Regions from separate parts of the Mesorhizobium sp. WSM4837 genome, predicted to be linked through region 3. Evidence: predicted binding sites of a transcription regulator. Region 3 holds the regulator's gene; each other region holds the start of a gene.
What was found. The regulator PhoB, encoded in region 3, activates phosphate uptake and scavenging genes when phosphate is short. The targets are predictions, from matches to a motif close to TGTCATNNANCTGTCAT.
Positions count from the first base shown of each region.

Region 1: a site for PhoB is predicted at 2,621-2,637, ahead of phnC (phosphonate ABC transporter ATP-binding protein). Genes of this name have one in related genera too.
Region 2: a site for PhoB is predicted at 2,551-2,567, ahead of pstS (phosphate ABC transporter substrate-binding protein PstS). Genes of this name have one in related genera too.

Region 1 covers NZ_JBVVQE010000076.1:1,954-8,305, reverse strand. The annotation lists gene AC0L3D_RS30425 (alpha-D-ribose 1-methylphosphonate 5-phosphate C-P-lyase PhnJ) at 1-358, shown strand, start outside; gene phnK (phosphonate C-P lyase system protein PhnK) at 355-1,131, shown strand; gene phnL (phosphonate C-P lyase system protein PhnL) at 1,134-1,841, shown strand; gene AC0L3D_RS30410 (DapH/DapD/GlmU-related protein) at 1,838-2,455, shown strand; gene phnC (phosphonate ABC transporter ATP-binding protein) at 2,708-3,565, shown strand; gene phnD (phosphonate ABC transporter substrate-binding protein) at 3,726-4,634, shown strand; gene phnE (phosphonate ABC transporter, permease protein PhnE) at 4,709-5,683, shown strand; gene phnE (phosphonate ABC transporter, permease protein PhnE) at 5,688-6,352, shown strand, end outside.
Region 2 covers NZ_JBVVQE010000010.1:51,913-58,264, forward strand. The annotation lists gene AC0L3D_RS08020 (NfeD family protein) at 1-1,302, opposite strand, end outside; gene AC0L3D_RS08025 (2OG-Fe(II) oxygenase) at 1,487-2,227, shown strand; gene pstS (phosphate ABC transporter substrate-binding protein PstS) at 2,686-3,771, shown strand; gene AC0L3D_RS08035 (Na/Pi cotransporter family protein) at 3,859-5,589, shown strand; gene AC0L3D_RS08040 (pseudouridine synthase) at 5,877-6,352, opposite strand, start outside.
Region 3 covers NZ_JBVVQE010000034.1:64,125-70,476, reverse strand. The annotation lists gene AC0L3D_RS20455 (sugar ABC transporter permease) at 1-583, opposite strand, end outside; gene xylF (D-xylose ABC transporter substrate-binding protein) at 724-1,764, opposite strand; gene AC0L3D_RS20445 (ROK family protein) at 2,030-3,277, shown strand; gene phoB (phosphate regulon transcriptional regulator PhoB) at 3,547-4,236, opposite strand; gene phoU (phosphate signaling complex protein PhoU) at 4,253-4,960, opposite strand; gene pstB (phosphate ABC transporter ATP-binding protein PstB) at 4,996-5,811, opposite strand; gene pstA (phosphate ABC transporter permease PstA) at 5,824-6,352, opposite strand, start outside.

The DNA.
Region 1 (6,352 bases), on a different contig from region 3:
TGTGATGGACCCGTCGCCGACGCCGAAGTTCGATAACCCGAAAATGCACCGTTCGCCGGCCCTGCAACTGTTTGGTGCCGGCCGCGAAAAGCGCATCTATGCGCTGCCGCCTTTCACCGACGTCGTCAGCCTCGACTTCGAGGACCATCCGTTCGAGGTGCAGACCTTCGACCAGCCCTGCGCACTGTGCGCGGCCGAAAACGTCTATCTCGATGAGGTCATCCTCGACGACCATGGCGGCCACATGTTCGTCTGCTCCGATACCGACCATTGCGAGAAGCGGCGCGAGCAAGGCCATCGCGGCCACCTTGCGCCCGAGACCCCTCCTGCCCTGGAAAAAACGGAGCCGGCGCAATGAGCGACGAGCCGCTGCTGCGCGTCTCCGCGCTGTCCAAGTTCTACGGTTCGCGCATAGGTTGCGAGAACGTCAGCTTCGACCTGTGGCCGGGCGAGGTGCTGGCAGTGGTCGGCGAATCCGGATCCGGCAAGACGACGCTGCTCAACTGCCTGTCGACCAGATTGTTGCCGAGCTCCGGCACCGCCAGCTACCGCATGCGCGACGGCCAGTTCCGCGAGCTTTACCGCATGAGCGAGGCCGAGCGCCGCTTCCTGATGCGCACCGACTGGGGTTTTGTTCACCAGAACCCGGCCGACGGGCTGCGCATGACGGTGTCGGCCGGGGCCAATGTCGGCGAGCGGCTGATGGCGGTCGGCGACCGCCACTACGGAAAAATCCGCGCCACCGCCGTCGACTGGCTGTCGCGCGTCGAGATCGACGAGGACCGCATCGACGACGAACCGCGCGCCTTTTCCGGCGGCATGCGCCAGCGCCTGCAGATCGCCCGCAACCTCGTCACCGGGCCGCGACTGGTGTTCATGGACGAGCCGACCGGCGGCCTCGACGTCTCGGTGCAGGCGCGCCTGCTCGACCTGTTGCGCGGCCTGGTCACCGATCTCGGCCTGGCGGCGATCGTCGTCACCCACGACCTTGCGGTGGCGCGTCTGCTGTCGCAACGCATGATGGTGATGAAGGACGGCCGCGTCGTCGAAAGCGGCCTCACCGACCGCGTGCTTGACGATCCCCGCGCGCCCTACACCCAGCTTCTCGTTTCTTCCATTCTGCAGGTGTGATCATGGCAACCCCGCTCGTCGTCTCCGATGTCGCCAAGAGCTTCACCATGCATCTGCGTGACGGCATCAGACTGCCGGTCGTCGCCGGCGTGTCGTTCTCGATCAGGAGCGGCGAATGTGCCGTGCTCGGCGGCCCCTCCGGCGCCGGCAAGAGCTCGATCCTGAAGATGCTCTACGGCAACTATGCCGTCGATGCAGGCCAGATCATCGTCCAGCACGAGGACGGGCTCATCGATCTGGCGACGGCCAGCCCACGCACCGTGCTTGCCGTGCGCCGGCTCACGATCGGCTATGTCAGCCAGTTCCTGCGCACAGTGCCGCGCGTCTCGGCGCTGGATGTCGTCGCCGAACCGCTGGTCGAGCGCGGCGAGGACCGCGAGGTCGCGCGCGGCAAGGCACGCGCCTTGCTGGCGCAACTCAACCTGCCGGAAAGGCTCTGGGCACTGCCGCCGGCGACCTTTTCCGGCGGCGAGCAACAGCGCGTCAACATCGCGCGCGGCTTCATCACCGAGCACCCGATCCTGCTGCTTGACGAGCCGACCGCTTCGCTCGACGCCAGCAACCGCGACGTGGTGATTGCGCTGATCGCGGCCAAGAAGGCGGCCGGCGTCGCCCTGCTTGGCATCTTCCACGATCACGACGTGCGCGAGGCAGTGGCCGACCGCGTCATCGACGTGACCGCTTTTGCCGCCGGGAAAATCGCCGCATGACCAGAAAACTGTCGGAAACGCCGCTTGTCCACGAGACAGCGGAAGTCGACAACTCGACGCTCGGCCGCTGGACCGAGATCGCCGAACGCTGCCGGCTTTCGGAAAGTACGCTCGGCGACTATTCCTACATGATGCAGGACTGCAGCGCCTGGTGCGCGACGATCGGCAAATTCGCCAACATCGCCGCCAGTGTGCGCATCAACGCCACCAACCATCCGACCTGGCGGCCGACGCTGCACCATTTCACCTATCGCGCCTCTGACTATTGGGACGACGCCGAGCACGAGAGCGAATTCTTTGCCCAGCGCCGCGCCAAACGGGTCACCATCGGCCACGACACCTGGCTTGGCCACGGCTCGACCATCCTGCCCGGCGTCAGCGTCGGCGACGGTGCGGCGGTCGGCGCCGGCGCCGTGGTATCGAAAGACGTCGCGCCCTACACCATCGTCGGCGGCGTGCCGGCCAAACCGATCCGCGAACGCTTCGACCGCCGCACTGCGGAACGCTATCAGGCACTTGCCTGGTGGGATTGGGACCACGCCCGCCTGCGCGCCGCGCTCGACGATTTTCGCCAGTTATCGGCGGAGGCGTTTTTGGAGAAGCATGGCGGTTAGTGAATGGTGAATGGTCAATAGTGAATGGCGGCAGGGAAGCCGTTCTTGTCACCATTCACCATTCACCATTCACCATTCACCATTCACCATTCACCATTCACCATTCACTTGATCGAACCGCGTCCGCCGGCTCGCCTCCTTCCAGGCTGTGGACGGTAACAAAACTGACATCAATCCGACACCGCGGTTTCATGCGGCTGCGCTAGCCAAGGCTAACAGACCTTCGAAACGCGACTGGACTGGAACTTGCCTATGTCAGCAACCTCAGCCACGCTCGAAATCCGCGGCGTCACCCGTCGGTTTGGCAGGAACACCGCCGTCAGCAATGTCGACATCTCGATCCCTCAAGGCCAGATGGTCGGCATCATCGGCCGCTCGGGCGCCGGCAAATCGACGCTTTTGCGCATGATTAACCGCCTCATCGATCCGAGCCAAGGCTCGATTTTCTTTGACGGCGCCGAAGTCTCGAGCCTGCGCGGTTCGCTGCTCAGGCGCTGGCAGCGCGATTGCGCCATGATCTTTCAGCAATTCAACCTGGTGCCGCGTCTCGACGTGCTGACCAATGTGCTGCTCGGGCGGCTCAATCACCGCTCGACCGTTGTCAATCTGCTCGGTGTCTTCTCCCGCGAGGAACGGGCCGAGGCAATCGCCGCGCTCGAACGTCTCGACATCGCCGGCACGGCGCTTCAGCCGGCCGGCACCTTGTCCGGCGGCCAGCAGCAGCGCGTTGCGATTGCCCGCGCCATGATGCAGCAGCCGAAAGTCATCCTCGCCGACGAGCCGATCGCCTCGCTCGACCCGCTCAATGCCAAGGTGGTGATGGATTCGCTGCAGGACATCAATCTGCGCGAGGGCCTCACCGTGGTCACCAATCTGCACACGCTGGATACCGCGCGCACCTATTGCAACCGCATCATCGGCATGGCCGCCGGCAAGGTGGTGTTCGACGGTCCGCCCGAAGAACTCAATCGGGAGGCCGTGCGCATGGTCTATGGCGCCGACAGCAATGGCGGCGAAATCTCCGAGGCGATCACTTCGACCAGCGTCACCATCAAGCAAAAAATCGCCGCATCCGCCGGACCGCTCGAGCCCGCATTTCCCGGCTACTAGATCCACGATCCCGCAAGTGGATACCAGTATACGAGTATACGAAAGCAGACGACGAAAGAGCGCCTGGACCGCCAGTCCGCATCAAGGCCGGGCATAAAAAAGCGCCGTCAAAATTCGAACGCTGCCGGCGCGATGCCGGAACCAACAGGAGAGACGCGAAATGTTTAGAAAAATACTTTTCGGTGCCGTTTCCATCCTCGCCATGGCGATGGGCGCAGTCCAGGCACAGGACCTGAAGGAATTCCGCGTCGGCATTCTGGGCGGCGAGAACGAAGCCGACCGCCTGCGCAACTACCAGTGCTTCGCCGACCACATCAAGCAAGTCCTCGGCGTCGAAAAAGTTTCGCTGTTCCCAGCCGCTGACTACGACGGCGTCATCCAGGGCCTGCTCGGCGGCACGCTCGACTTTGCCGATCTCGGCGCTTCCGCCTACGCCAAGGTCTATCTCGAAAACAAGGACGCTGTTCAACCGATCCTGACGACGATCCAGACCGACGGCTCGACCGGCTACCGTGCGGTCATGGTCGCGCGTGCTGATTCCGGCATCAAGACGCTCGCCGACATGAAGGGCAAGAAACTCGGTTTCGCCGATCCCGATTCGACTTCTGGTTACCTGATCCCGGTCACGTCACTGCCCAAGGACATCGGCATGGATGTGAAGAGCTACTTCGCGTCGACCGGTTTCGGCGGCGGCCATGAACAGCTTGTCCTTGAAGTCCTGAAGGGCACGTTCGATGCCGGCACCACCTGGGCCTCCGGCGTCGGCGACTTCAACGACGGCTATAGCTCGGGCAATCTGCGCAAGATGGTCGACAAGGGCGTCCTCAAGATGGATGACCTCGTCGAACTGTGGCAGTCGCCGCTGATCCCGAACGGCCCGCTGGTATTGCGTACGTCGATCGACGCCGGCGCCAGGCAGAAGATCACCGATTTCTTGACCAAGCTCCCGGAAACCGATCCGGCTTGTTTCTCGGCAATTCAAGGCGGCGATTACAAGGGCTATTCGCCGGTTACCCCGGAATTCTACCAGCCGATCATCGACGCCCGTAAGGCGAAGATCGGCTCGTAAGGCAAACTGCCACAACGCCGCCGGGGCCGCGTGCCGCCGGCGGCGTTGCCGCATCAGGGGCCGGGGATCTATCGATGAGTGCGACCGAAATTTACCGCGCGCCCGCGCTTTCACCGGAGGGAGCCACCGTCGAGCGGCACTGGCGCGATCTTGCCGCCCGCCGGCGCCTTTACACGATCGGCGGCCTGGTTTTCCTGTTTCTTGCACTCTCTGGCTCGCTCTGGTTCGCCAACGAAACCAACGCCGGAAAGTTCTTCGATCGCCTTCCCTACGTCGCCGACTTTTTCGCCGAGTTGAAGCCGCGCGACTGGTTCGATCCGGTGCGCGCGCTGTTCGACCTGCCGTCCCCCTATGACGACGGCAGCCTCAAGTTCGACTACCCGGAGGGCCGGGTCTACCTGACCCAGGGCATCTACATTCCGGAGTATTTCCACCGGATGGTCGAGACGCTGAACATCGCCCTGTTTTCGACGCTGGTGGGCGCCACATTCGGCTTCCTGCTCTGCTTCTTCGCCGCAGGCAATATCACGGCCAGCCGCTGGCTCCGTTTCTTCACGCGCCGCTTCCTTGAAATCGTCCGCGCCTTTCCTGAAATTGTCATTGCCGGCTTTTTTCTGGCGATTTTCTCGCTGGGGCCGATTCCGGCGATCATTGCGGTCAGCATCCATACCGTCGGCGCGCTCGGAAAGATGTTCTTCGAAGTCGTCGAAAATGCTGACATGAAGCCTGAAGAGGGCTTGCGTGCCGTAGGCGCCAACTGGGTCGAACGGGTGTGGTTCGGCATCGTGCCCCAGGTCCTGCCCAACTTCATCAGCTATTTCCTGCTCCGCTTCGAGATCAATGTGCGCGCTTCGACCATACTTGGCGCCGTCGGCGCCGGCGGCATCGGCGAATCCCTGCGTCTTTCGATCGGCCGGGGCCATGAGGCCAAGACCATCGCCATCGTCTTCCTGCTGTTCTGCACGATTGTCGCCGTCGACCAGCTTTCGGCATGGCTGAGACATCGTCTTGTCGGCCGCCAGGCGTTCGCATACGGGCGCGGAGAGTAGTGCAATGAATCCGGATGCCATCAACGACATCGCCGCTCGCCACCCGGACGCGTTCCGGCGCTCGCTGTGGAAGCGCTACGCCACTCCGATCGGCATCCTTCTTTGCCTTCTCTACACCTTCTACTGCGCGTGGTTCTTCTCGGTCGCCGCCGTTCTCGAAAAGGCGAACTGGAACCTTGCCGGCGCTTATCTCGCCGACTGGGTATCTTACGAAATTCGGCCCGACATCGAATTCAAGGACAATCATCTGACCATCGACTACTCCCGCTTCTCCAAGCTGGGGTCCAATCCAGATCCCGACTGGGTGGCCAAGCAGATGGCCGTCATCGAGCGGCAGGTCGAGGCAGCGCCGGCACCGGCGATCGCGACCAACAAGTCGTCGCAGGATTCGTTCATGGCGCCTGGCGCGCCAACTGCCGAGAACCCGGCCGCCCCGTCGGGCCAATCCGCTCCTGCGGTGCCTGAAACGGTGCGCGAAAACGCCGTCGTGGCGGCGATCGTCACCCTTGCCGATGGCCAGATCGCCGTCACGCCAAACCTGGTCACCGTGACGCGCGGCGCCGAAACCGTCGTCTTTGACATCGCCAAGGGCAGTTCTGTGACACCGCGCAAACCGCTGCCTGACTGGATCGAGCAACTCAGGCCAGGCTCGACAGCCTATGTCTCGTT
Region 2 (6,352 bases), on a different contig from region 3:
GGGTTCGTCGGCTTTCGCCCGCCAGCGCTCACCCCGGGCCAGCACGTGTCCCTCGCTGCCCTGCCAGTCGAGGACCTTGGCCGGCAGCCCTTGCATGGCCTGGGCGCCAACACGCGGAACGTTCTTGCGGGCCGCCCACAGACAGCTGCCGGTCAGCAGCGCCAGGCCGAGCGTCAGGATGGCGGCGGTGCCGATGACGGCCCACGACATCTCGAAGCCGGGACCTTCGATCCTGAGCAGCATGGCAGCGCCCAGCAGAAACGCAGCCACGCCTCCCAGCCCAAGCACCACTGTGGGATTAAAGACCTCGACGACGAGGAAGATGATGCCAAGCAGCATCAGGGCAAGGCCGGCATAGCTGATCGGCAGGAGATTGAGCGCATAGAGCCCGAGCAGCAGGCAGATCGTGCCGATCACGCCTGGCGCGACCGCGCCCGGGCTGGTGAACTCGAAGACGAGGCCATAAACGCCGATCAGCATCAGGATGACGGCGATGTTCGGGTCGGTGATGACGGCGAGAAGCCGGATGAGCCAGCCAGGCTCGAGCGTTTCAACCGGCAGCCTTTTGGTCGCCAGCACCTTTTTCCTGCCGGCGATCTCGACCGTCCGGCCGTCGGCCAGCTGAAGCAGTTCGGTCGTGTCGCGGGCGACAAAGTCGATCACATTTTCCTGCAGTGCCGCGCTGGCCGACAGGCTGGCCGCCTCGCGCACCGCCTTTTCACCCCAATCGGCATTGCGCCCGCGCAGTTCGGCCAGGCTGCGGATCAAGGCAACCGCGTCGTTCGTCGCCTTGGCGATCATCGCATTGCCCGCCGGTGGATTCTTCGGGTCCTTGCCGGCTTCCGGGCCATTGTTCTTGTCGTCGCCGGGAAAGGATGGCATCGGCCCGCCCATCTCGATGGGCGTTGCCGCGCCCAGATTGGTGCCGGGCGCCATCGCCGCCACATGGGTTGCGTAGAGGATGTAGGTTCCGGCGCTCGCCGCATGCCCCCCGGCGGGCGCGACATAGCCGATGACGGGAACCGGGGAGGCGAGGATGTCGGCGATGATCTCACGCATGCTGGTGACCAACCCGCCCGGCGTGTTCATCTGCAGGATGAAAACCTCGGCGTTCCGTTCTGCGGCCACCGCCAGCGCTTCCTCGAACTGCATGGCGCTCGCCGGACCGATGGCGCCGTCTATCTCGATGCGCAGCGCAGTCCTCCCTTGGCCGTTTGCTTCTCCTGTTGCTGCGGAAGAAGAACAAACAGCCACAGCGGCTACAAAAGCCGCGGCAATCAGGGCTACACGCGCGAGTTTCACGCTCAAAGCTCCCTATCAGGGATATGGGCTCGATTTTGCCAAAATCCATGCTGCGTCGCGGCGGTGAAGCTGATCCATGGCAACCTTGCGTTGTGCCTAAACCGGTTGGCAGGAAACGGGTGGTTTGTGTGCGCTGCTTCACCCATCTGATGGCAGAAGCCGATGAAGCCAGAGGAGCAGAGCTATGACCATGCACACGGTTCCAGCAGCAGCGGTCCGATCGGCGGAAGCGCGCGTCGCCGGATATGACTGGCAGGCACTGGCCGAGGAGATGAGCTTCTATGGCTGCGCGGTGATGGAAAAGCTGCTGACACCAGAAGAATGCCGGGAGATCGCCGGGCTGTATCCCGACGAAAGCCATTTCCGCAGCCATGTCCACATGGCGCGGCACGGCTTCGGCAAGGGCGAGTACCGCTATTTCCGCTATCCCTTGCCCGAGCTGATCGGCGGCTTGCGCACCGCGCTCTATCCGCGCCTTGCCGCCGTCGCCAACGACTGGAACGAACGCATGGGCGTCGCGCAGCGCTACCCGGACGAACACGCCGCGTTCCTCAAGCAATGCCACGAGCAGGGCCAGACGCGGCCGACGCCGCTCCTGCTGCAATATGGTCCCGGCGACTTCAACTGCCTGCATCAGGATCTCTACGGCGAGCTTGCGTTCCCGCTGCAGGTGGCAATCCTGCTGTCCGAACCGGATAAGGATTTCACCGGCGGCGAGTTCGTGCTGACCGAACAGCGCCCGCGCATGCAGAGCCGCGCCGAGGTGGTGCCGCTGCGCCAGGGCGACGCAGTCGCCTTCGCGGTCCACAATCGTCCGGTCCAGGGCAGCAAAGGCAGCTACCGCGTCAATCTCAGGCACGGCGTCAGCCGGATTCGCTCCGGCCTGCGCCATACCGTCGGCATTATCTTCCACGACGCGAAATAGGGCTGTCCCTGCGTGGAGGCGACCAGCAACTTCGTGCCAAGGGGATCAGTTGTCGGAGTCGGCGCCGCCCCTCATCGCCCTGCCGGGCACTTCTCCCCGTGTGACGGGGAGAAGGGACTGGTCGCACCGTGGCGGATATTCTGCAACGCTGGTGATTGGCGAAACCATCGATGAGAGCGCCCCTCTCCCCGTCACTATACGGGGAGAGGGTGCCGGCAGGCAGGTGAGGGGCAGCGCAAAGCTGAAGCGATTGGCTGCCGAACAATTCTTCAGGCAACCGCGGCAATCGCGGAAAAATAAAAAATCTCACCCGCAAAGATCTTTGTCATCCGATCGTTAACCAAGGTTCATACGGTGAGCGATGTTGTTTCTCTGACGGCGTTCGTTCGCCGGGCGGATGACTGTCGATATCTGCCAAGACTGAAAAGTAGCTATTTGTTCGCGCGTCGGGGGTCGCCATGATGTTTCCAGCAAGCTTTGCATCACTGCGGCGCAAATCGGCGAAGATAAGCGGCGCCATCGCGCTTGCTGTTGGCTTGATGGTCGGGGCCGCTGCGCAGGCTGAGCCTATCCGCGGCGCCGGATCGACACTGGCCGCCCCGATCATCGGCAAATGGGCAACGGCCTACGAGAGCGCCCGCGCCGACGGCGGGGACTATGTCTCGCCCGACTGGAAGGTCGACTACGAAATCGTTGGCTCGCTCGCCGGCGTTCTGCGTCTCGACCAGCCGGACATCGACTTTGCCGCGACGGATGCGCCGATCAATGCCGCCGAACTTGGGAAAGCTGGCCGCCAGCAGTTTCCGATCGTGATGGGCGCCATCGCCGTCGTCGTCAATCTCGACGGCATCGGCCCGGGAAGCCTTCGCCTGACGGGGCCGGTGCTGGCCGACATCTATCTGGGCAAGATCCAGTCATGGTCCGATCCCGCGATCAAGGCGGTGAATCCGGACCTGACGCTGCCCGATCTCAGGATCAGCGTTGTTCACCGCAAGGATGGCTCCGGCTCGACCTTTGTCTTCACCGAATACCTGTCGGCGGTCAGCGGGGAGTGGAAGGCCAAATACGGCGCCAATACACTGATCTCGTGGCCGCTCGGCACTGACGCGGAAGGCACACAGAACCTTATTCAAACCGTGCACGACACGAAGGGCGCGATCGCCTATGCCGAATCCGGCCAGGCCCAGCGCGCCAACCTTGCCTATGCGCTGATCGAGAACAAATCCGGCAAGTTCGTCAAGCCGGAGCCGGAGGGCGTGCAGGCTGCCGCGACATCGATCGACTGGGCGCAAACGACCGACTTCTTCGCTTCGCTGACCGATCGTAACGGCGATGCCGCCTATCCGATCAGCACGGCGGTGTTCGCGGTCGTTCAGGTCTCGGGCCGTTCGGAACATCGCTATCGCCGCGTGCACGACCTTTTCCGGCTCGCCTTCGCGCACGGCGCGGATGACGCCGCCGCGCTCGGCTACGTGCCGCTGCCGAAGGCGCTGGTCGCCCGGATCGAGCAATACTGGGCAGGGCAGGAGCCCGTCGGAAACTGAGCGGAACAACCAGGCTGCTGCTTGGCGCAGCGCCTGAACTGAACGTCATATCGCGCCGTGATGGCGGCTTGTTGGGGACTGCGTGACATGGACATCGATATCTTCAAGGACATCCTCGTGCCGGTGATCGGCGGGTTGGGCATCTTCATGCTCGGCCTCGACTTCATGGCCAACGGCATCCAGGCGCTGTCGGTCAACCGGATGCGCGCCTTTCTCGCCAGGGCCGCCGGAACGCCGATCAAGGGCGTGCTGGCGGGAACGCTGATCACCGGCGTCATCCAGTCGTCGACGGCGATGAGCGTCATGGTCGTCGGCCTGGTCAATGCCGGCGTCATCGCGCTTCGACCGGCGATCAGCGTGATCATGGGCGCCAATATCGGCACCACGCTCGGCAACGGGCTCATCGCCCTGCCGCTCGGTCCGCTCGGGCTGATCCTGGCCGGCGTGTTCTCGCTGATTTACTGCTTTGCCAAAAGCGAGAAGGTCAAGAACATAGCGCTTGCCGGCATGGGCTTCGCGCTGATCTTTTATGGCCTCAACCTGATGACCGGCGGCCTGCGCCCGCTGCGCAATCTGCCCGAAGTCATGGCACTGCTGCAAACACTGACGGCCGACTCCTATCTCAACCTGCTCAAATGCGTGTTCATCGCCGCCGGCGTGACCGCCATGATCCATTCGTCCTCGGCGACGATCGGCATTGTCATGGGCCTTGGCGCTGCCGGCATTCTCGACTGGACGACGGCCGTCGCCTTCTCGCTCGGCGCCGATCTCGGCACCACGATCACCTCGTGGATGGCTTCGCTCAATCTTTCGAAAAACGCCAAGCGCACCGCTTACGCCCACATCTCCTTCAACATCATCGGCGTGTGCATCACCATCCCGCTGTTCTTCGTCTCCATGCAGGTCCTGGAATGGGCCATGCAGTTCTTCGGCGGCGATCCCGCCATTCCGGTGATCGTCGACGGCAAGGAGACCTTTCCCCTGGTGCCGGTCGCGGTCGGCCTCTACTCGACCTTCTTCAACGTCTTCAACACGTTGTTGCTGTTTCCGTTCATCGGGGTGTTCGAGCGGGTCCTGTCGCGTGTCGGTCACACCGATGCCGAGGACACGGAAGATTTCTCGACGCCGCGATTCCTCGACCGCAAGCTAGCCGGCGATTTCGCCAAGGCCGTTCCCGCTGTCCAGCAGGAGACGGCCCGCCATCTGCAAGCCGGCGCCATGTTCCTCGACATCGCCCGCTCGTCGAAGAAGGCGCCGTCGGATCCGGGCGAGCACTACCTCGCAACCGATATCCTCAGCCGCGACATCCGCGCCTACACCGCCGAATTGATGAAGGAAGACCTGCCCTACGACCAGCTCGACCTGATCGCCAGCCTGATCGAGGAAGCCGACTTCACCGCCGCCCTGACGGAATCGATGCATCAGGTGGCGCGCCGCGTCAGGCGCGAGAAGTTCAGCGGTCCGGCGCAGGCCATCGTCGACGTCGGGCTGAGCAAGCTCGATGCCTCGCTGCGACAGATCTTGCCGACTTACGGCATCTCCGACCCGAAGGTGCCGGCCGGACATGTCAATCTGCCGGAGGTCGAGGAACTGCGTGCCCGCACGCTGGCGCTCGGACCCAATGCGGGCGCCGCCGAACGCGGCACGATCCTGGCCCTGCTCGGGTCGATCGAACGCGCGGAAATCCTGATCCAGCGCATCGATGCCGAGCGCAAATCGGTCAACCGGCAAAGCGTGCTCGCCCGGGCGTCGGCACGCAAGGAAACCAGGCCGCACGCGATGGGCGATCCCGGCCTCAGCCCGGTCCCGGCCGAGTAGCGGGGCGGGACATAGCGCGTTCGCATTAGAGGCGACGAATTATCGAAGTCGGCGCCGCCCCTCATCGCCCTGCCGGGCACTTCTCCCCGTATAGTGACGGGGAGAAGTGGCTGGCGGCGACCTAGGTGAATATTCTGCAACGCTGGTGATTGGCGAAACCGGCGAAGAGAGTGCCCTCTCCCCGTCACTATACGGGGAGAGGATGCCGGCAGGCAGGTGAGGGGCCGTGCCAACCTGAAGCGATGGGCTTGCCGTTCCGCTTTGCCGGGTCGCTTCGGCGCCTTCGCTCAGCATTGAAACAGCGCCAGTTCTTCGGCCGTGAGGTGGCGGGCCTTGCCCTTGGCGAGGTCGCCGAGCCGCAAGCGGCCGATCGCCACCCGCACCAGGCGAAGCACGTCGACGCCATGCGCGCCGAGCAGCCGGCGGATGTGGCGGTTGCGGCCCTCGTCGAGGGTGACTTCCAGCCAGGCGGTGCTGGCGCCGCTGCGCAGGATGTCGATCGACCGCGCCGTCAAATCTTCGCCATCGACCGTGGCGCCGGCGCGCAACCGCGCCAGCAGGGCCGCGTCGGGCAGGGCGCCGATCTGCACATGATAGACCTTGGCGACGTGCGAGGCGGGGTCGAGCAGGCGCTGGGCGAAACGGGTGTCATTGGTCATCAAAAGCAGGCCTTCGCTGGCCTTGTCGAGGCGGCCGACCGGCGACACGAAAGGCAGGTCGAGTTCTGCCAGGCAGTCGTAGACGGTGCCGCGGTCCTGCGGGT
Region 3 (6,352 bases):
CACGCGGCCCGCCACCCATGAGCTGGAACGTGGCATCGAGCGGCGCGACGGTGCGCCCGCTCGTCATCAGCCACGCCATGCCGCGCCAGATCAGCAGGCCGCCCAGCGTCACGATGAAGGCCGGAACCTCGAGATAGGCGATGATGAAGCCCTGAAGCGCGCCGATCATGAGGCCGAGCACCACGCCGGCAGCCAGTGCGATGACCCATATCCAGGGATTTCCAAGCTGGAATCCCAAGACGCGGATGAGGAATTCTGCCTGCGCAACGCCCATCACCATGCCGATGACGCCTTCGACGGAGCCGACCGAAAGATCGATGTTGCGCATCACGATGACCAGCACCATGCCGGTCGCCATGATCGCGACCGAGGAAGTTTGCACCGACAGGTTCCAGAGATTGCGCGGCGTGAGGAAAAGCCCACCCGACAGGATGTGGATTCCAACCCAGATGATCAGCAGCGCGCCGACCATGCCGAGCATGCGTATGTCGAGCTCGGTTGCCTTGAGGAAGCGGCCGAAGGGGCTGAGCTCGGATTCACGCGCCCGGTCAGCAACCGGCGTGTTGGAAATCGTGTCGGTCATGATGTCCTCCCACCGTTGCCGTCTGCCGCGGATGCCGGAAGCAGCTTAGAAATTACCCGCGAGACGCGGAAAAACAACTCTTTTGAAAAAAACGCCGCGGCGTGAAGCCGCGGCGTTTCAGGTTTTTTGGCGAAGGCGGATCAGTTGCAGACCGGGACGGTGCCCGCCGCCACGCCGGCGCAGACCTCTTCCTGCTTGATCCAGCCGGCGTCGATGACGACGTTGAGATTGTCCCTGGTGATGGCAATCGGCGTCAGGAACAGCGACTTGACGACATTGCCGCCCGGCGTGGTGAAATCCTTGACACCGGCAATGTCTGTCATCGGCTTGCCGTCGGCCAGCTGCGAGGCGATCTCGGCGGCGTTCTTGCCGAGCTCGCGCGCGTCTTTCCACACCGATACGGTCTGTGTGCCGAGCGCGATACGGTTCAGCGCGGCATGGTCGCCGTCCTGGCCCGAAACCGGGACGGATCCGGCCAGGCCTTGCGCCGTCAGCGCCGCGACGACGCCACCCGCGGTGCCGTCATTGGCGGCAACCACCGCATCGACCTTGTTGTCGTTGGCGGTCAGGAACTGTTCCATGTTCTTCTGGGCGTTGGCGGGAAGCCAGCCGTCCGTATAAGCCTCGCCGACATTCTTGATCTTGCCGCTGTCGATGGCATCCTTGAGCACTTCTATGGAGCCGGCGAACAGAAAATCGGCATTAGGGTCGGCGCCCGAGCCCTTGATGAAGACGTAATTGCCTTCCGGCGCCACCTTGAACACTTCGCGGGCCTGCATGCGGCCGACTTCCTGGTTGTCAAAGGTCAGATAGAAGACGTCCTTGTTCTCGATCAGCCGGTCATAGCCGACGACCGGAATGCCTTCGTCCAGCGCCTTCTGCACCGCCGGACCGATGGCCGAGGCATCCTGCGCAAGGATGATCAGCGCGTTGGCGCCCTGCGAGATCAGGCTTTCGACGTCGGTCAGCTGCTTGCCGGGATTGGACTGTGCGTCAGCGGAGATATATTTGTCGCCGGCGGCCTCGATCGCCGCCTTCATGGCGGCTTCGTCGGTCTTCCAACGCTCTTCCTGGAAGTTCGACCACGAAACGCCAATGACCTTGTCCTTGGCCTGCGCGGCCGACGCGAGCGTCAGCGACATGGCGACCCCCGCCAGAATGGCGGCTGCGAATCTCTTCATGATATTCCTCCCTGCGCCGCGTAGGGCGCGACCAACTGGCCCGAAGGCCGGCACAAAGGCTCTATTTTTTCGAGCCTCGAAAAAATACTGGTCCAACGCCGAAGCACTGTCAACACCAATTCTGATGGATTTTAACGTCCTGTCGGGCTTTTTTTCGAGGCTCGGAATAAATAATGACAGCCCCTTCTGCTTCTGCCAGTATTTGTCCGACATACCGACGGCTTCCGATTCATGAGCGGCCGCGGCAATGAGGAGGAAACAAAAAATGTCGGTGGGAATCCGTCATGACGATCTGCGCCGGCGCAACCGGGCGATGGTGATTTCGGCCGTGCGCCGGGCAGGCCAGCCGTCGCGGACCGAGATCGCCGCGACCACCGGCCTCAGCCATTCGACCATATCGGCGATCTCTGCCGACCTGATCCAGGAAGGCATCCTGGCCGAGAGCAAGGCGAGCGAGACGGTTTCGCTGAAACGCGGCCGGCCGCAGGTCGGCCTCAGCCTCAATCCGCAAGCCGCTGCGGTGTTGGCCGTCGTGTTGTCGCTGAATTTCCTGTCGGTCGCCGTCATCGATTATGCCGGACAAGTGGTCGCCGAGGAACAGCGCCGGCTGGACACGCTGACCATGTCGCGTGACGCGCTGATCGAGGAATGTGTCGCCATCGTCCGGCGCCGGCTCGAAGATCCCGACCTCGATGTCCAAAGCGTCGCCCGCATCGCGCTGGCGATCCAGGGCATCACCGATTCCCACGCGCGCGCCATGTTGTGGTCGCCGATCACGCCGCAGACGAACATCGCCTTCGCCGACATTCTGGAACGCGAGTTCGGCATCCCGGCCATCATGGAGAACGACTGCAACATGATGGCCGTGGCGCTGCGCTGGCGCCACCCGGATCGCTACCGCGACGATTTCATCGCCATCCTGCTCTCGCACGGCATCGGTATGGGGCTGGTGCTGAAGGGCGAGCTGTTCACCGGCACCCACTCCTCAGGCGGCGAATTCGGCCACATGATCCATCGGCCGGGCGGCGCGCTTTGCCGCTGCGGGCGGCGCGGCTGCGTCGAGGCTTATGCCGGCAACTACGCCATCTGGCGCAACGCAAGGCTGTTGAGCGAGAACGCCGAGCCGGTCGCCGATGTCAGCGACGCCGACATGCGGGCCTTGGCGGCCCGGGCGCGCGAGATGGACGGACCGGAGCGCGAAGCCTACCGCAAGGCCGGCGAGGCGCTCGGCTTCGGGCTCGGCAGCCTGTTTGCGCTGATCGATCCGGCGCCGGTGGCCATGGTCGGCGCCAGCGCTGCCGCCTTCGACCTGATCGAGCCGGCCCTGCGCGAGGCCATCGCCCAGACCGCCGGCGGCCAGCATTCGGGTTCGATTTCCTTCGACACCGAGCCGAACGAGCTGCCGCTGATCCGCGAAGGCTGCGCCATGCGGGCGCTAAGCTTCGTCGACCAGGAGATTTTCGCGCCGAGCATCCAGGCACGAGCCGGCTCGGTCGGAAAGAACGTGGCTTGAAGGATTCCCGGGTCGCGACTTGGGGTGTGTTGAGATTCAGGTCAGGCCGAGTCGAGAATGGTGGGTTCCGAGAACCGGAGCGGAGCGTACTTTTGGGTACGTGAGCCCGCGCATGACCCCGAAATCGAGATCGATTTCGGAAAGGTCGTGCGCAAAATCAAAGTTCTACAGCGTCCTTTGCGTGCCCAACAGGGCGCGCGGCGCTGTAGGTAAGCGCAGGAAGCCGCCGTTCGCAGGCCGGCATCACCTGAATATCAGCACATCCCTAGCTAGTCTTCCCTGATCGCATAGCCGGCGCCGCGGATGGTGCGGATGACATCGGGCATGCGACCATTGTTGACCGCCTTGCGCAACCGGCCGACATGGACGTCCACCGTGCGCTCGTCGATGTAGATCGTCTCGCCCCAGACATTGTCGAGCAACTGACTGCGCGAGAAGACCCGGCCCGGGTGGCGCATCATGAATTCGAGCAGCCGGAATTCGGTCGGCCCGAGCCGGATCTCGCTCTTCTTGCGATAGACCCGGTGCGATTCACGATCGAGCATGATGTCGCCGACCTTGAGCACGCTGGACAGCACTTCCGGCTTGGCGCGGCGCAGCAGCGCCTTGACCCTGGCCATGAATTCCGGTGTCGAGAACGGCTTGACCAGATAGTCGTCGGCTCCGGTCGAAAGGCCGCGCACCCGGTCGCTCTCCTCGCCGCGCGCGGTCAGCATGATGATCGGCAGCCGCTCGGTTTCGGGGCGCACCCGAAGGCGCCGGCAAAGCTCGATGCCGGAAACCGCCGGCACCATCCAGTCGAGCACCAAAAGATCGGGCACGTTTTCCTGCAGCCGGATTTCGGCCTCGTCACCGCGCGTCACCACCTCGACCTGATAGCCTTCGGATTCCAGATTGTAACGGAGGAGGACGCCTAGCGGCTCTTCATCCTCCACCACCATGATGCGCGGCGCGATCATCGGCCGGTCACTCCTGTCATGTCGCCGGCGCCGACATCGTCGTTTCGTCGAGCTTCGGGCGATCTGCCGGCAATTGCTGCCCGGTCACGACAAAATAGGCGTTTTCGGCAATGTTGGTGACATGATCGCCGATACGCTCGAGATTCTTGGCGCAGAACAGAAGGTGCGTGCAGGCGGTGATGTTGCGCGGATCCTCCATCATGTAAGTCAGGAGTTCGCGAAAAACCGCCGTATATTTCACGTCGATCTTCTGGTCGTCGGCGCGCAGTTCCTTCAACGCGCCGGCATCGCGCGACACATAGTGCTCGACCACGCCGCGCAGCTGCACAAGAACGAGATCCGCCATCGCGTCGATACCGTGCGACAGATTACGCGGCGTCGCGCTCTGCCCGACTGCGCTGACCCGCTTGGCAATGTTCTTGGCCAGATCGCCGATGCGCTCGAGATCGCCCGCCATGCGGATTGCGCCAACCACGGCGCGCAGATCCTGCGCCATCGGCTGCCGCTTGGCGATCAGCGTGATCGCGCTGTCGTCGAGCTCGCGCTGCCGCGCATCCATGATGGCGTCATCCGAGACGACGCGCTGCGCCATCGCATTGTCCGACGCAAGCAACGCGCGGATCGAGGCCGCGACCATTGCGGCGGCGAGCTCGTCCATGTCGCGGATCAGCCGGTCGATGTGCTCCAGTTCCTCGTCGAAAGATGCGACGGTGTGTTCACCCATGGTGCTGTCCTCGTGTTCGAAATTCGCCGGACCGCTCAGCCGAACCGGCCGGTGATGTAGTCCTGGGTGCGCTTGTCGTCGGGGTTGGTGAACATCTTGTCGGTCGCGCCCTCCTCGACCAGATAGCCGAGATGGAACATCGCCGTGCGTTGCGACACGCGCGCCGCCTGCTGCATCGAATGGGTGACGATGACGATCGTATAGTTCTGGCGCAGTTCGTCGATCAGTTCCTCGACGCGGGCGGTGGCGATCGGATCGAGCGCCGAACAGGGCTCGTCCATCAGGATCACTTCCGGCGACACCGCGATGGCGCGCGCGATGCACAGGCGCTGCTGCTGTCCGCCGGACAGTCCAGTACCCGACTCGAGCAGGCGATCCTTGACCTCGTTGAACAGGCCGGCCTTCTTCAGGCTCGATTCGACGATGCCGTCCAACTCGGCCTTGCTCCTGGCCAGGCCGTGGATGCGCGGACCGTAGGCGACGTTTTCGTAGATCGACTTCGGAAACGGGTTCGGCTTCTGGAATACCATGCCCACGCGAGCTCGCAACTCGACGACATCGATTTTCGGGTCGTAGACGTTCTCGCCGTCGAGCGTGATCTTGCCGCTCACCCGCGCGATATCGATGGTGTCGTTCATTCGGTTCAGGCAACGCAGGAACGTCGACTTGCCACAGCCCGATGGCCCGATCAACGCCGTCACCTGATGCTCGCGGACATCGAGATCGACGTCGAACAGAGCTCGCTTCTCGCCGTAGTGAACAGAGACCTTTTCGCCCTTCATCTTGATCGAAGGGGCGTTGGTTGCGCTGCTCAGTTTCTGCTCGACGCCGGCTTCCGTCATGATGTTCATATCCTCTACTCCTTACCAGCGCCGCTCGAAGCGCCTGCGCAGTATCACCGCGATGGCATTCATGATGACCAAAAACACCAGCAAAATCAAAATCGCCGCCGAAGTCTTCTGCTGGAACCCCGCTTCCGGGAAATCCGCCCACATGAAAATCTGCACCGGCAGGATCGTCGCGGGATCGGTGAAGCCGCCGGGAATGTCGACGATGAAGGCGACCATGCCGATCATCAGCAACGGCGCGGTTTCACCGAGCGCATGCGCCATTCCGAGGATGGTGCCGGTCATGATGCCCGGCATCGCCAGCGGCAGCACGTGATGGAATACGGTCTGGACCTTGGACGCTCCGATGCCAAGCGCCGCCTCGCGGATCGACGGGGGCACGGCGCGCAGCGAAGCGCGCGAGGCGATAATGATGATCGGCAGGGTCATCAGCGCCAGCACCATGCCGCCGACCAACGGGGCTGAGCGCGGCATGCCGAAGAAATTCAAGAATACGGCAAGTCCAAGCAGGCCGAAGACGATCGAAGGCACCGCCGCCAGATTA